Regions from separate parts of the Streptomyces cynarae genome, predicted to be linked through region 1. Evidence: riboswitches for the same ligand, from Rfam matches in the RefSeq annotation. Region 1 holds a riboswitch; the other holds the start of a gene.
What was found. A riboswitch is a leader RNA that binds a small molecule or an ion and turns the genes downstream of it on or off. The one in region 1 is predicted to bind glycine.
Positions count from the first base shown of each region.

Region 1 (7,693 bases):
ACGTTGTCGGGGCTACCGATGATGCCGGTGGTCTGCGAACCGTCGTACTGGTCGATCTGGGCGTTGATGCCGATCTTCTTCAGCGACGCCTGCAGGGACTGGGCGGTGGCCACCTCGACCGGCTTGTTGTTGCGGACGGCGATGGTGGTGCTGAAGCCGTTGGGCTGGCCGCAGGCCTTCAGCTCTTCCTTGGCCTTGGCGGCGTTGCCGTTCTTGTTGGCACCGGCGAGCTCGTACGGGTCGTACTTCTGGCCTTCGGCGCCCGGGACGGACGGCGGCAGCATGTTGGTGCCGATGTCACCACCGGCGACGGGGCCACCGCGGGCGGTCTGCAGGGAGACGTGGTCGGCGCCGTAGATGACGGCCTTGCGGCAGTGCTCGTTGTCGAACGGCTTCACGCTCTGCGGGAAGACCGCGTAACGGATGTAGCCCGAGACCGGGTTGTCCAGGTTGGCCTTGTGCTCCTTCAGGGCGGTGGTACGCCCCTGGGGCGACATGCCGGTCTGGTTGATGTCCAGATCGATGTCACCGTTGAGCAGACGCTGGTCCAGCTGGTTGGCGTCGGAGAAGAACTGGACGGTGATCTTGTCCGGGTACGCCTTGCGGATCGGGTCCGAGGACTGCTTCCAGTTGGTGTTGCGGACCAGAGTGAGGTCCTTGCCCGGGTTGTACGACTGGAACTTGTACGGGCCCGAGGAGAACGGGTGCAGCGCGTACTTGGACTTGGTGTCCTTGTCCTGGCGGACCGGGGACGCCGAGGTCAGCGCGAGCACTTCCTCGAAGTCGGCGTTCGCCTTGGGCAGGTGGAAGACGATCGTCTTGTCGTCGGGCGTGTCGATCGCCTTCAGACCGAGGTGGTCCGCGGACGTGTCCTTGTACGGGCCCTGGTACTTGCCGTCCGGGTCCAGGAAGTCCTTCAGGTAGGTCGGGCCGCCGGACAGCACGTCCTGCGCCCACACGCGCTCGATGCCGTACTTGACGTCCTTGGAGGTGATCGGCTTGCCGTCCTCCCAGGTGATCCCGTCACGCAGCGTGTACGTGTACGTCTTGCCGTTGTCGGAGACCTTGGCGAGCCCGGTGGCGAGGTCCGGGGTCAGCTTGGCGCCTTCCTTACCGGGCTCCGTCTTGTTCGTGACGAGCTGGCGGCTGTAGTAGCGCATGAAGTTCCAGGCGAAGCCGTAGTAGCCGCGCGTGGTGTCCCACGAGTCGGCGTCCTGGGCCCCACCGAACTTCAGCGTGCCGCCCTTCTTGGCCAGGGAGGCCTGGGCGACCTTGTTGTTCGCCGCGTCGAAGCCGGCCGCACCGTTCTTCGAACCGCTGTTGTCGTCGTTGCCGCCGCCGCACGCCGCCGTGGTCAGCAGCGCGGCGACCACGGCGGCAGCGGCCATGGCCTGCTTGCGCCGCCCTGAGGTGCGTTGGGTAGTCACGATCTCGGATCCTCCGGATTTGATGAGAGACCCCGTGCAGGTGCCACGGGAAGCTTCGGGTACGGCAGTTCAGCGGGAGCCCTTCGGGTCCAGCGCATCGCGCACGCCGTCGCCGAAGAGGTTGAATGCAAGAACGGTGATGAAGATCGCCACGCCCGGGACCACCATGTACATGGGGTCCGAGTCGTAGTAGTCGATCGCGCTCGAAAGCATCTGTCCCCAGGAGGCCGTGGGCGGCTTGACGCCCACGCCCAGGAAGCTGAGTGCCGCCTCGGTGAGGATGTTGGTGGGGATCATCATTGTCGTGTACACGATGATCGGCGCGACGAGGTTGGGCAGCAGCTCCTTGAAGAGGATGTAGAGGCGCCCGGCGCCGAGCGAGCGGGCCGCCTCGACGTACTCGCGCTCACGCAGCGAGAGCGTCTGGCCGCGAACCACGCGTCCGATGTAGGGCCAGCCGAAGAAGCCGATGACCAGGATCATCACGAACACGCGCACGCTGGAGCCGGTCAGCCCCAGCATGTTGTTCGGCATGACGGAGACCAGCGCGATGGTGAACAGCAGCTGCGGGAAGGCGAGCAGACCGTCCATGACGCGGCTGACGATCGAGTCGACCCAGCCGCCGAAGAAGCCGGCCAGGACACCCAGGACGGTGCCGAGGATGACGGCGACCATGGCGGACAGGAAGCCGACCAGCAGCGAGACCCGCGCGCCGTAGAGGATGCGGGCGAAGATGTCACGGCCGTTGACCGGCTCGACACCCAGCAGGTGATCGCCGCTGATGCCGCCCAGGGACCCCTTGGGGGTGCCGAAGAGCGGGTCGATCAGGTTCTCGTGGTACGCGTCGGGATCCTGCCCGACCAGGTTGGAGATCACGGGCGCGAGCAGGGCGACCGCGATGAGCACGAGCACGACGATGCCGCCCGTGAGGGCGAGCTTGTCCTGCTTGAGACGCTCCCAGGCGATCCGTCCCAGGGAGCGGCCCTGAACGGCTTTCGCGTCGGTGGCGGCAGCTGCTGCTTCCTCGGCCGCCCCCGGGGCCGCTTCCGCAGTCGGCTCGTGCAATGGTGCCGTCATCTGGCAGGGACCCCTCTCAACCGGCGGTGGCCGGCCCGCACTTGCCGCGGTGGCGGCATGAATCAGTCCGTCGTACACAGGGGCGAACCCCTTGAAGCCGGAGTCTTCAATGCTTCGGCGATCAGTGGCCAGACTTGGCAAAGAAAGGATGCATAAACGTGATGCGGACTGGGGAGATCCGTTATCCGGACAGCTGGTAACGCGGTGCGGACACCAGCAAATTAGGACACTTCACGCGAGAGAGGGACCATCCACCCTCATCTACGCGCGAAGAAGAGCTCCGGCTACCGAACCAAGTCCTCCGCCCGGGAAGTACGGACGTCAGTACGCCCCGCGCAACGGCGGATAGCCGTAGCCGCCCGCCGCGGGGGCCGGTGCCGGGGCGTGGGCCTCGCGGTCGTAGAACGGGCGGGAGTTGACCCGGAGCCACATCGCCACCGGGTCGTCCTCGTCGGACAGCGCGACCGTCGACACCGGCAGGCCCTCCGGGACGGCCGTGACGGACTGCTGCATCATCGCCCGCACCGAGTCGACGGCGGGCGGTGAGGTGTCGTAGACGTCCAGGCCGATCGCCAAGTACGGGGCGCCGAGGGCGGGTTGCACCCAGGCGCGGCGCAGGGAGCGCACGGCGGGCGTGCGGTGGGCGTTCTGGGTGAGCAGCGCGTAGAACTGTGGGATCTCGATGGCCGGTTCGGACAGCCTGAGGGGGCCCGCGGGCTGGTGCTCCAGGCCGGCGGCGATGCGGCGCAGGTCCAGCCAGGGGATGCCGACGCCACCGCCGGGCGCGTGCGGGTTGAGCCACAGGCCGTAGTGGCCGGGGTAGAGGGCGCGGGCCGCGTCGGCGCCGTCGATCACCTCGTAGGAGCGGGTCCAGCCGCTGGCCGAAAGCTCCTGTGCGGAGGTGACGCACGGCGCGTAGCCGTTGCCGTCCACTTCCATGGTCGCGTACTGGGCGTCGGGTGAGCCGGCCTGGCCGTGCCACAGCAGCATCCAGACCCTGCCGGTGGACGGGGTTGCGAGCGCGCGCAGGAGCGCCTCGTAGGCGTCGTAACGCCCGGGCGTCACCTGGCGCAGCATGTGTTCGACCTGGCCGGCCGTGGTGCCGCTCGCGCTCACCCCGCTCACCCTTTACCGCCCCTTCGCTGACGATGTGCTCCGCATATGAAACCAGGTTAGGTGGGTCCGCTGACAGCCGGTGCGCGGTGGCTGCCGCCGGCCGCGGGCGCCCAAGAGCTCGGGCTCTGCTGCAGGCCGGCGGGTGCGGCTCGTTCGTGGCTGGGCGCGCCCACGCGGCGGAGCCGTATATCGACACAGCCCCGCGCCCCTGAGGGGGCGCCCCTGACGGAGCGCCCTGCTCAGTACCCCTGCTGGTAGAACGGCCGGACCTTCTCTCTCATCCAGTCGGCCACCGGGTCCTGGGCGACGTCCAGGAGGACCAGGTTGACCGGCCACTCGACCGCCACCTTGGCCAGGGCGCGGCCGAGGGCGTCCATGGGGAGGGTGCGGAGGTCGCCCTCCCACTGGGAGAGCTCCACGCCGACGAACAGCACCGGGTCCGCCGTCTCGACGGCGGCAAGGCAGCGGCGTGCCGTGAGGACCACGCCGGTCGCCGCGAACTCGGCGGACGCGGCGGCGAGGAAGTCCACCGGGTCGTCCTGCCAGTCCGGTTCGAAGAGTCGGACGCGGCCGCCGGTCGTGGGGCCGTCCAGCGGGGTGCGTCCGACGCGGCACAGTTCGGCCACCGCCTCCGGAGGCAGGGGTATGCCGACCACGCCGCCCGGGTTGACCGCGATGCCGACCTGCGGGGGCAGCCCGCGGGCGAACTCGGCGGCGGGCGCGATGGTGTACGACATGTGGCCGCCGGCGGCGTGGCGGAACTGCTCCTCAGAGCTGAACACCGGGACGTACGCCTGTCCCTCGATGTCCAGTGTGGGCAGGTCGAGGGGGCCGCTGTGCGGGCCGCCGCCGTTCGGCAGCGGCACCCACAGGAAGCTGCGGCCCAGCACCTCGACGATCCGGCCGCCCGCCGAGGGGATGCCGAGCGAGGCGGAGAGCACCTCCTCCAGCTCGTTGCCCGGCCATCCGCCGTGCGGATGGGGGTGCGCCTGTGCCGGGAAGTCCGCGGGAAGGTCCGCCGGGATGTCCATCTGCCTACCGCCTGCCGAGTACCACTGGTGTGGCGAAAAGGCTAACGGGTGCGCGGGCGGCGCGATTCATTCCGCTCCTTCCGGGCGGTCCGCGAAGTCGATCCGGCGCAGCACGTCCACCGCGTCGCGGTCGAGCAGGACCGCCGAGCCGCAGCCCTCCGGGAGCCTGCCCCGCTCGACGGCGCGCAGCAGATGACGATTGGCGCGGCGGTGGCGCAGGAAGGCGGCGCGATTCATTCCGCTCCTTCCGGGCGGTCCGCGAAGTCGATCCGGCGCAGCACGTCCACCGCGTCGCGGTCGAGCAGGACCGCCGAGCCGCAGCCCTCCGGGAGCCTGCCCCGCTCGACGGCGCGCAGCAGATGACGATTGGCGCGGCGGTGGCGCAGGAAGGCGTACCTGGAGACGCCTCGGCCCCGCTCGCGCTGGCCGTCCAGGGCCGTGTCGGGGGTGACGTCGAGCAGAAGCAGATGCAGCGTGCCGCCTCGGCGCCGGGCCTCGCGGGCCAGCCAGGTGCGCACCCAGGTCTGGGTGCCGCAGTCGTGCACGACGACTCCGCTGCCGGCGCGCAGGGCCCGGCGCAGGCCCGCGTAGTGCGCGAGGCGGACCAGGGGGCGGTAGACCCCGTACGGCAGGAAGCGTGCCAGGCGCGCGTCCCAGCGGTCGCGGGTGTCCTGGGAGTCGACGCGGGCGCCGCGCACCGTGCGCCGCATGAGCGTGGACTTGCCGCTGCCGGGCAGGCCGGTGACCACGACGAGGTCGCGGGCGCCGAAGGTGAGCCCGTACGGGCTGTGGCCCCCTCGGTCGCGCAGGTCGCGGACCACCGGCGCCGGCACCGGCGCGCCGCCTCCCGGGCCGGGGCTCCGGGCTGCCGGGGTACCGCGATGCCCGTGGTCATGGCGTACGCCGTCGTCCTGTCCACCGTGATCGTCCTCCCTTGCGGTCAGGAAGTCCCATCCCCGCCGAGTGTAAAGAGAAGGTAATGGACGGTTTCCCCCGATGGCGTTCGCGTACTGCCACAAGCCGGTCACAGATGCGTCCGGAAGCCGGTCACGCCGGCGGTCCCGGGCCGGATGCCCACGCGGCCTGCCACGATCGGGCGAGGCGTGCAATGATGTGCGCGCCAACTGCATACCGGCCGCTTGAATCCGCGCGGGAGAGTTCCGGGGACGTACGGGGTACGTACGTGGGCCCGGGCGCCGAAGGAGCAAGTCCCTCCCTTGAATCTCTCAGGCCCCGATACCGCGCGGGCGAGGCACATCTGGAAAGCGGGCCGCTTCTCGGTGGCTCCACCCAAGGTGCAAGCCGTGACGACCCGCCGTGCGGGCGTTCATGGCGAACCTCTCAGGTTCCGATGACAGATGGGGAGGACCGACCTCGCCCTCCCCCACGCTCGAATTCGCTCGCGCGGGGGGACCCACGCCCTGGGAGCACAACCGATGAGCAGTAGCCCCCTGCGCCGCACCGCGCTCGATGCCCTGCATCGTTCGCTCGGCGCGACGATGACCGACTTCGCCGGCTGGGACATGCCCCTCAGGTACGGCTCCGAGCGCGACGAGCACGTCGCCGTCCGCACCAAGGCGGGGCTGTTCGACCTCTCGCACATGGGCGAGATCACGGTGACCGGGCCCGAGGCGGACCGGTTCCTCAACCACGCGCTGGTCGGCGACATCGCTTCCGTCCGCGTGGGCCGCGCCCGCTACACCATGATCTGCCGGGAGGACGGCGGCATCCTGGACGACCTGATCGTCTACCGGCTGGCCGACGCCGAGTACATGGTCGTCGCCAACGCCTCCAACGCCCAGGTGGTCCTCGACGCGCTGACCGAGCGTGCCGCGGGCTTCGCCGCCGCGGTGCGCGACGACCGGGACGCGTATGCGCTGATCGCCGTCCAGGGCCCCGAGTCGCCCGGCATCCTGAAGTCCCTCACCGACGCCGATCTCGACGGCCTGAAGTACTACGCCGGCCTGCCCGGCACGGTGGCGGGCGTCCCCGCCCTCATCGCGCGCACCGGCTACACCGGCGAGGACGGCTTCGAGTTGTTCGTCGCGCCCGAGCACGCCGAGAAGCTGTGGCAGGCGCTGACCGAGGCGGGCGCCCCCGTCGGTCTGGCCCCCTGCGGGCTCTCCTGCCGCGACACGCTGCGCCTGGAAGCGGGCATGCCGCTGTACGGGCACGAGCTGAGCACCTCGCTGACGCCCTTCGACGCCGGGCTCGGCCGGGTGGTGAAGTTCGAGAAGGAGGGCGACTTCGTGGGGCGTGCCGCGCTGGAGGAGGCCGCGGCCCGTGCTCAGGAGAACCCGCCCCGCGTCCTCGTCGGCCTGGTCGCCGAGGGCCGCCGCGTGCCGCGGGCCGGTTACCCGGTCGTCGCGGGCGGCGAGGTGATCGGCGAGGTCACCTCCGGGGCGCCCTCCCCCACGCTGGGCAGGCCGATCGCGATGGCGTACGTCGACGCCGCACACTCCGCGCCGGGCACGCCCGGGGTCGGGGTGGACATCCGGGGCAGCCACGAGCCGCACGAGGTCGTGGCACTGCCGTTCTACAAGCGCCAGAAGTAGGCACTCGGCGGACAGGTGACGTGATCCCGCGCACCTCCGCCGTGCTCACGCACGTCTCCAGCAGTACTCCCTTCACCACCACTCCCCCGCGTACAGGAGAATTCAGGCCATGAGCAACCCCCAGCAGCTGCGCTACAGCAAGGAGCACGAGTGGCTGTCGGACGCCGAGGACGGCGTCGCGACGGTCGGCATCACGGAGCACGCGGCGAACGCGCTCGGCGATGTCGTCTTCGTCCAGCTCCCGGAGGTCGGTGACACGGTGACCGCGGGCGAGACCTGCGGCGAGCTGGAGTCGACGAAGTCGGTCAGCGACCTGTACTCCCCGGTCACCGGCGAGATCACGGAGGTCAACGAGGACGTGGTCAACGACCCGTCGCTGGTGAACTCCGAGCCGTTCGAGGGCGGCTGGCTGTTCAAGGTGCGCGTGTCCGAGGAGCCGGCCGACCTGCTGTCCGCCGACGAGTACGACGCCCACGTCGCCGGCTGA
Region 1 is NZ_CP106793.1:6,068,354-6,076,046, reverse strand. It holds gene N8I84_RS27695 (ABC transporter substrate-binding protein) at 1-1,427, opposite strand, end outside; gene N8I84_RS27690 (ABC transporter permease) at 1,497-2,504, opposite strand; gene N8I84_RS27685 (enhanced serine sensitivity protein SseB C-terminal domain-containing protein) at 2,826-3,620, opposite strand; gene N8I84_RS27680 (enhanced serine sensitivity protein SseB) at 3,860-4,651, opposite strand; gene N8I84_RS27675 (hypothetical protein) at 4,718-4,888, opposite strand; partial or broken gene N8I84_RS27670 (AAA family ATPase) at 4,885-5,570, opposite strand; glycine riboswitch at 5,792-5,903, shown strand; glycine riboswitch at 5,904-6,019, shown strand; gene gcvT (glycine cleavage system aminomethyltransferase GcvT) at 6,088-7,206, shown strand; gene gcvH (glycine cleavage system protein GcvH) at 7,316-7,693, shown strand.

Region 2 (7,693 bases), 4.5 Mb from region 1:
GCAGAGAGTTGGCGCTCACGGTTCGGGCCCTGTCGTCAAAGCGCCGCCATTCGTCCGGGCTCGGTTACCCCCTTCCCTCCCTCTGACCCCGAGAGCAGACAGCGCCGTCCGCCCGCCCACCACGCCCTCGCGCCACCTTTGCCTGTCGAATGAGAGGCGACCCACCATGCAGCTGCATGTCCCTCAGGCTCCCGCGCCCGCTCTCCGCTCCGTCCTCACGGCACTCGGTTCCCCCACCGCGGTCCGGGAGGCTCCCACTCCCTCCCTGCGCACGGCCCAGGGACCCGCGACCCCCGAACTTCCGCTGCCCGTCCATGTCCTGGACCGGATCACCCCGGCCGGCGCGGCCACCCGGCTCGCCGGGTGGCGATTCCTCATCCGCTCCGGGGGCCGCGCCGTGGCCGCCGCCGAGACCATGCTGACGCCCGACGGCTGGGCCTTCTCGCACTTCTTCGAGGGCCCGTACGTCGCCGCCACCGAGCGCGCCGTGCTCCAGGCGGAAACCTCGCTGACCGAGCCCTACCAGGCCCGGCTGCTGTCCGTGCCGGAGCTGTACATGCTCACCCTGTGGCTGCACGGCGACTGCACCGCCGACGGCGCGACGGGCCACCCCGCCGCGAACGACCTCCTGGTGCCGCTCGCCCCCGCGCCGCCCGGCATCGCGGCGCACCGCCCGCACCGCGTCGCCGACCTCCTGCCGATCCTGACCCTCCGGATCACCCGCACCCCGCTGCTCGGCCAGCCGGCATAGCTTCCGGGTCTCCTCTCACCGTGCCCTGCGGCCGTCTCCGGCCGCGGGGCACGTCGCATGTTCGGGCCGTCGAACGGCTCCCGTCCCCTTCGCTCGTTCGTGCCCGATCACGCTCGTACGAGGGACGACGTGCGGGTCGGCCCGTACTGACTAGCCCCTTCCGGCCACCCCGAACCATCCGAAGTGACCCTGCGGTCGGGCTGAACCGTCCGGGCGGGGGACGCGTCATGAACCTGTGAGGAGCGGTGCTGCGAAATCCCTGCGGATCGACGCCCGTGGGGCAACACTGGGTTCCTGACCGACGTATCACCGACGGGGGGCGGCGATGAGCGACACCACGAGCCGCAGGACAGACACGACAGCCATCTCACACATACCGACAGAGCGAGAGATCCCCACCACCATGTGCCAGCACCAGCCACCGTGCCCGACCGCCGAATCCGCCGACCGGGAGTCCGCCCGTCTCGTGGCGCACCACCCGGAGCAGGGATGGAGCCTGCTGTGCAACGGCGTGCTCCTTTTCGAGGACACCGGTGAGCTTCTGCCGGACGGCCAGATCATCGCCCCGCACCGCCCGCTGGGCACCGACCAGGTGATGACAGCCGCCTGAGCGCGCACCAGGGCATCCGCTGCCCTGACACACGAGGGGCCGGCCGGAGACACATGCTCCGCACCGGCCCCGACGCATGTCCGAGGGTGATCAGTCCTCGTAGGCGTCCAGCGGCGGACAGGAGCAGACCAGGTTCCGGTCACCGAAGGCCTGGTCGATGCGGCGCACCGGCGGCCAGTACTTGTCCGCGGTCGACACACCGGCCGGGAAGACGGCCTCCTCACGCGTGTAGGCGTGCTTCCACTCCCCGCCCAGCGCCGCCGCCGTGTGCGGCGCGTTGCTCAACGGGTTGTCCTCCGCCGGCCACTCGGCCGAGCCGACCTTCTCGATCTCCGCACGGATCGCGATCATCGCGTCGCAGAACCGGTCCAGCTCGGCCAGGTCCTCGGACTCGGTGGGCTCGATCATCAGCGTGCCGGCCACCGGGAACGACATCGTCGGCGCGTGGAAGCCGTAGTCGATGAGCCGCTTGGCGACGTCGTCCACGGTCACACCGGTCGCCTTGGTCAGCGGCCGCAGGTCGATGATGCACTCGTGCGCGACCAGGCCTCCGGGGCCGGTGTAGAGGACCGGGTAGTGCGGCTCCAGACGCTTGGCGATGTAGTTCGCGGACAGCACGGCCACCTGCGTGGCGCGCTTGAGGCCCTCGCCGCCCATCAGCCGGACGTACGCCCAGGAGATCGGAAGGATGCCCGCGGAGCCCCACGGGGCGGCCGAGATCGGGCCCACGCCCGTCTGCGGACCGGCCTCGGGCTGCATCGGGTGGTTCGGCAGATACGGCGCCAGGTGCTCGCGGACCGCCACCGGGCCGACGCCCGGGCCACCGCCGCCGTGCGGGATGCAGAACGTCTTGTGCAGGTTCAGGTGCGAGACGTCGCCGCCGAAGTGGCCCGGCTTGGCGAGGCCGACCAGCGCGTTGAGGTTGGCTCCGTCGACGTAGACCTGCCCGCCCGCCTCGTGCACGGCCGCGCAGATGTCGGCGACGTGCTCCTCGAACACGCCGTGCGTGGACGGGTACGTGATCATCAGCACCGACAGCTCGTCGCGGTACTGCTCGATCTTGGCCCGCAGGTCCTCCACGTCGATCTCGCCGTCCTCGGCGGTCTTCACCACGACGACCTTCATCCCGGCCATGACGGCGCTGGCGGCGTTGGTGCCGTGCGCGGAGGACGGGATGAGGCAGACGGTGCGCCGGTCGTCGCCGTTGGCGCGGTGGTAGCCGCGCACGGCCAGCAGACCTGCCAGCTCGCCCTGGGAGCCGGCGTTGGGCTGGAGGGAGACCTTGTCGTAGCCGGTGACCTCGGCGAGACGCTCCTCCAGCTCGCGGATGAGCGTGAGGTAGCCCTGGGCCTGCTCGGCGGGCGCGAACGGGTGCAGCTGGCCGAACTCGGGCCAGGTGACCGGCTCCATCTCCGTGGTTGCGTTGAGCTTCATGGTGCAGGAGCCCAGCGGGATCATGCCCCGGTCGAGCGCGTAGTCGCGGTCGGCCAGCCTGCGCAGGTAGCGCAGCATCGCGGTCTCGGAGCGGTGCTGGTGGAAGACCGGGTGGGTGAGGTAGTCGTCGCTGCGCAGCAGGGCCTGCGGGAGCGCGTCCTCGATGGTGGCGTCCAGCGCGTCGATGTCGCCCCCGACGCCGAACGCGGTCCACACCGCGCGCAGCTGGGCCCGGCCCGTGGTCTCGTCGCAGGCGGCCGAGACGTGGTCGGCGTCGACGAGGCGCAGGTTGACGCCGTTCTCCCGGGCGGCGGCGACGACCTCGGCGGCCCGCCCCGGAACCCGGGCGGTCACGGTGTCGAAGTAGGCGCCGTGGACGACCTCGACCCCGCCGGCCGTCAGGCCCGCGGCGAGGACCGCCGTGTACCGGTGGGTGCGCCGGGCGATGTTCCGCAGGCCCTCGGGCCCGTGGTACACGGCGTACATCCCGGCCATCACGGCGAGCAGCACCTGAGCGGTGCAGATGTTGCTGGTCGCCTTCTCGCGGCGGATGTGCTGCTCGCGCGTCTGCAGGGCGAGCCGGTACGCCTTGTGGCCGTCGGCGTCCACGGAGACTCCCACGAGCCTGCCGGGCAGGCTGCGGGCGAACTTCTCGTTCACCGCCATGTAGCCCGCGTGCGGGCCGCCGAAGCCCATCGGGACGCCGAAGCGCTGGGTGGTCCCGACGGCGATGTCGGCGCCGAGCTCGCCGGGCGACTTCAGCAGGGTCAGCGCGAGCAGGTCGGCGGCGACGGTGACGAGGGCGCCCAGCTGGTGGGCCTGGTCGATGAGGGGCTTGATGTCGCGTACGGCACCGGAGGCGCCCGGGTACTGGATCAGTACGCCGTTGATCTCCCGCTCGGCGACCTCGGCCGGGATGCCGGCGCTGAGGTCGGCGACGACGACCTCGACACCGGTGGGCTCGGCGCGGGTCTGGATCACGGCGATGGTCTGCGGCAGCGCGTCCGCGTCGACCAGGAACAGGCCCTTCTTGTTCTTGCCCATGCGCCGGGACAGCGCCATGGCCTCGGCGGCGGCGGTGCCCTCGTCGAGCAGGGAGGCGCCGGAGGTCGGCAGGCCGGTGAGGTCGGCCACCATGGTCTGGAAGTTGAGCAGGGCCTCCAGCCGGCCCTGGGAGATCTCCGGCTGGTAGGGCGTGTACGCGGTGTACCAGGCGGGGTTCTCCATCACGTTCCGAAGGATCACCGGGGGCGTGAAGGTCCCGTAGTAGCCGAGACCGATCATGGAGTCCAGGACCTGGTTGCGGTCGGCGAGGGAGCGCAGCTCGGCCAGCACCTCGGACTCGGTGCGCGCGCCCGGCAGGTCGAGGGCGTCGGCGTTCTTGATCACATCGGGCACCGCGGCGGCGGTCAGCTCGTCGAGCGAGCCGTAGCCGACATGCGCGAGCATCTTGGCCCGCGCCTCCGGGTCGGGCCCGATGTGGCGGTGCTCGAACGGAGTGCCCTGTTCGAGCTCGGAGAGCGGAATGCGCTGGGCGGTCATTGCGGAGGCCTCCTGGTCTGACGCGACCTTTGAGGGGCACCACGGCGCGGGTACCCCGACGGCCTCCCCCTCTGTCATCTCGACCTGAGAGCTTCACCGGTCCGCCCGAAGGCTCGCCGGCTTTCACCGTCGGTGAGAGCGGAAGCCGTCGACACCCGCCCTGCTTTCCAGAGTGACCTCGTCCGTGCGGTACCTGGGCCTGAGAGATTCCGGGGAGGATTTGCTCCTTCGGCGCCTCCGGATCGCTCCGGAGGACTCTCCCGCACGGGGTCAACGGCCGCTTGCCAGACTACCAGCGAGGACGAGTCGGCAGCCTGCGCGGGAATCTTCAAGTGGCCGCCTTCCCGAATGTGCTCTTTCGTAGTGCTTACGGATGGGTTGCGACCAGTTGGAGGGACCGTGCAGACCGACATCGATCCGCGGAATCTGATCGGCCGCAAGGCGTTCGACCGCAATGGCCACAAGATCGGCACGATCGACGAGGTGTACCTCGACGACGCGACGGGTGTACCGGAGTGGGCGGCGATACGGACCGGCCTGTTCGGCAGGGACGCGTTCGTCCCCCTGGAGCCCAGCGAGCTGGTCGAGGGCGCGCTGTACGTCCCCTTCGAACGCGCCCTGATCAAGGAGGCCCCCGACTTCGGCGTCGGCCGCCACCTGTCCCCCGAACAGGAACTGCAGCTCTACCACCACTACGGCCTGGACGTCTCGGCACCGCCGCCGCCGGACCGTGACTTCGGCCGTTTGGCGGGGTCGGACGAGGCGTGATGCGTCGGGGGCAGACTTCCGTGCCTGCTCGCCGGTGTCAGGCGCCCGTGCCCGTGGGGGCCGGACGCTCCGCGATCTCGGGGACGTCGAGCACCAGGGGCAGCGGGTCCGCCGGCTCCAGCTGAGGGTCGTCGACGCTGAACGTGCGGACCCGGCCCGGCCCCGACTGCGGTGTCTCGAACCGCACGGTCACCCTGCCCAGCCCGCTGCCCTGCACCCATCCCGGCCCGTACTCGCCATGACGGACGTCGTGCCCCGCGAGCCAGACCCGCTCGGGTGGCGCCGCCTGCTCTTCGGCAAGGGGCTCCTCCGCCTCCGGCCGCTCCTCCGCCGTGGCCTCCCCCGCCGCCAGGTGGGCCTGCGCGAACAGGTCCTCCTGTGTGTAGTCGGCGAGTCCGCTGACCCCCACCCCCAGCAGCCGCACCCCGCCGGTCGTGTCCACGGGCTCCAGCAGCCGCGCCGCCGCCTCCCGCACCACCGCCTGATCGTCCGTGGGCCCCCTCAGGGTCTCGGACCGGGTCAGGGTGGAGAAGTCGTACCTCCGCACCTTCAGCACGATGGTCCGCCCCGACAACCCGGCGTCCCGCAGTCTGCGCACACACCGGTCCGCCAGCCGCTGCACCTCCAGGCCGATCCGCAGCCGGTCGTGGATGTCGACGTCGTACGTGTCCTCGACGGACACCGACTTGGCCTCCCGCTCGGCCACCACCGGCCGCTCGTCGTGCGCCAGTGCCATCGCGTACAGCGCCTGCCCGTGCGCCTTGCCGAGCAGCCGTACGAGCTCGTCCTCGCCCGCCTCGGCGATCTCGTCGATCGTGGTGATCCCGGCCCGCCGCAGATGGTCACCGGTCGCCGGACCGACCCCCGGGAGCGTGCGCACCGGCATCGGACCGAGCAGTGCGCGCTCGGTACCCGGTCGTATCAGCGTCAAGCCGTCCGGCTTGGCCTGCTCCGAGGCGATCTTGGCGAGCATCTTGGAGGCGGCGAGCCCCACGGACCCCGTCAGCCCGGTGACGGCCCGGATGTCCGCGCGCAGCTTCACACCGACCCGTCGCGCCGACTCCTCGTCCCAGGCTGCTCCCCCGGCCTCCAGATCCACGAACGCCTCGTCCAGGCTCAACGGCTCCACCAGCGGCGACAGGCCCCGCAGCAGGGACATCACCTGCTCGCTGATCCTGCGGTAGATCCCGAAGCGCGGCACCAGATACGCGGCGTTGGGCGCGAGCCGGCGTGCCTGGGCCATCGGCATCGCCGAGTGCACCCCGAAGACGCGCGCCTCGTACGACGCCGTGGCCACCACTCCGCGCGGCCCCAGCCCGCCCACGATCACGGCCTTCCCGCGCAGGCTCGGCTTGGCTGCCTGCTCCACCGAGGCGTAGAAGGCATCCATGTCGAGGTGCAGGATGGTCGGCGCGGTTCTCACATCTCCGATGCTGCCCTACACCACTGACAGTGCGGCCCCGCCGCGGCCGGCCTCTCAGACGGCCCGGTTGCGCCGCCGCGCCAGCTCGTCCGCCGGGTTGTGGCCCACGATCGTCTCGCCCGTGTCGACACGTTCACCGTGCAACTGCGACAGCGCGTTCTCCACGTCCCGCCACACGACGCCCACGGCGATGCCGAAGATGCCCTGCCCGCCCTGGAGCAGGGCGTGGACCTCGTCCGGGGACGTGCACTCGTAGACCGTCGCGCCGTCGCTCATCAGCGTCATCCGCTCCAGGTCACGGAAACCCCGCTCCCTGAGGTGCTGGACCGCGGTTCGGATGTTCTGCAGGGACACTCCGGTGTCGAGGAAACGCTTGACGATCTTCAGGACGACGACGTCGCGGAAGCTGTACAGCCGCTGCGTCCCCGATCCGTAGGCGGGGCGCACGCTAGGTTCGACCAGACCCGTCCTGGCCCAGTAGTCCAGCTGCCGGTAGGTGATGCCCGCGGCGGCGCACGCCGTGGGGCCGCGATAGCCGATGTCCTCGGAAGCCGCCCCTCCGCCGCCCGGCACGGGCGTCGGCCGCTGAGGGGCGGAGCCGGCCGCGTTGCCGTGAAGCCGGTACGGACCGCTCTCCCCCAGACTGCGTCCAGGGGCACCCCCAGCCGTACCGCCGCCGCTGCTTCTCACGCCGACCTCCGTCCTTGACCTGCCTTCTCGACGGTAGGCAGTCACCACGGGTGCGTCAACGATCGCCACACTCGGCACGCCGAGTGATAATCACCCTAGGAGTGGTTTCCCGTGCCCTTCCGCGGGGAAAGGCTAGCCGAATGCTCTAGCGCGGCCCTTGATGGCCGCGGCCCCGGCCGCCCGCCTCTCTGTCGTATCGCCCGACGGCCGGACGTGTCCCGGCTCCCCGCACACACGGCCGTGTCCTGGGCCGTCCTCTCAGCGCAGTGCGCCGCCCCGCACCGGGGTCGGCATGCTCCGGCCCGTGCCCGGCAAAGGGATGCCGCAGACACAAGACGGGCAAGCCGCCGCGGGCGCCGCGTCGCCCGTCGGCCCGAGACCCCTCAGGGACCGTCACTGGCTGCTGGTCCCGAAGTCCTCCGGTGAGATCTGGTCGAGGAACTCGCGGAACTTCTCGACCTCGTCCTCCTGCTCG
Region 2 is NZ_CP106793.1:1,572,286-1,579,978, forward strand. It holds gene N8I84_RS07470 (hypothetical protein) at 167-751, shown strand; gene N8I84_RS07475 (DUF5999 family protein) at 1,155-1,361, shown strand; gene gcvP (aminomethyl-transferring glycine dehydrogenase) at 1,452-4,337, opposite strand; glycine riboswitch at 4,515-4,610, opposite strand; gene N8I84_RS07485 (PRC-barrel domain-containing protein) at 4,737-5,105, shown strand; gene N8I84_RS07490 (DNA polymerase IV) at 5,143-6,528, opposite strand; gene N8I84_RS07495 (MerR family transcriptional regulator) at 6,583-7,218, opposite strand; gene N8I84_RS07500 (bifunctional nuclease family protein) at 7,612-7,693, opposite strand, start outside.
Region 2: it holds a riboswitch for glycine, as region 1 does, so the genes downstream of both, gcvP (aminomethyl-transferring glycine dehydrogenase) here and gcvT (glycine cleavage system aminomethyltransferase GcvT) in region 1, are expected to answer to the same signal.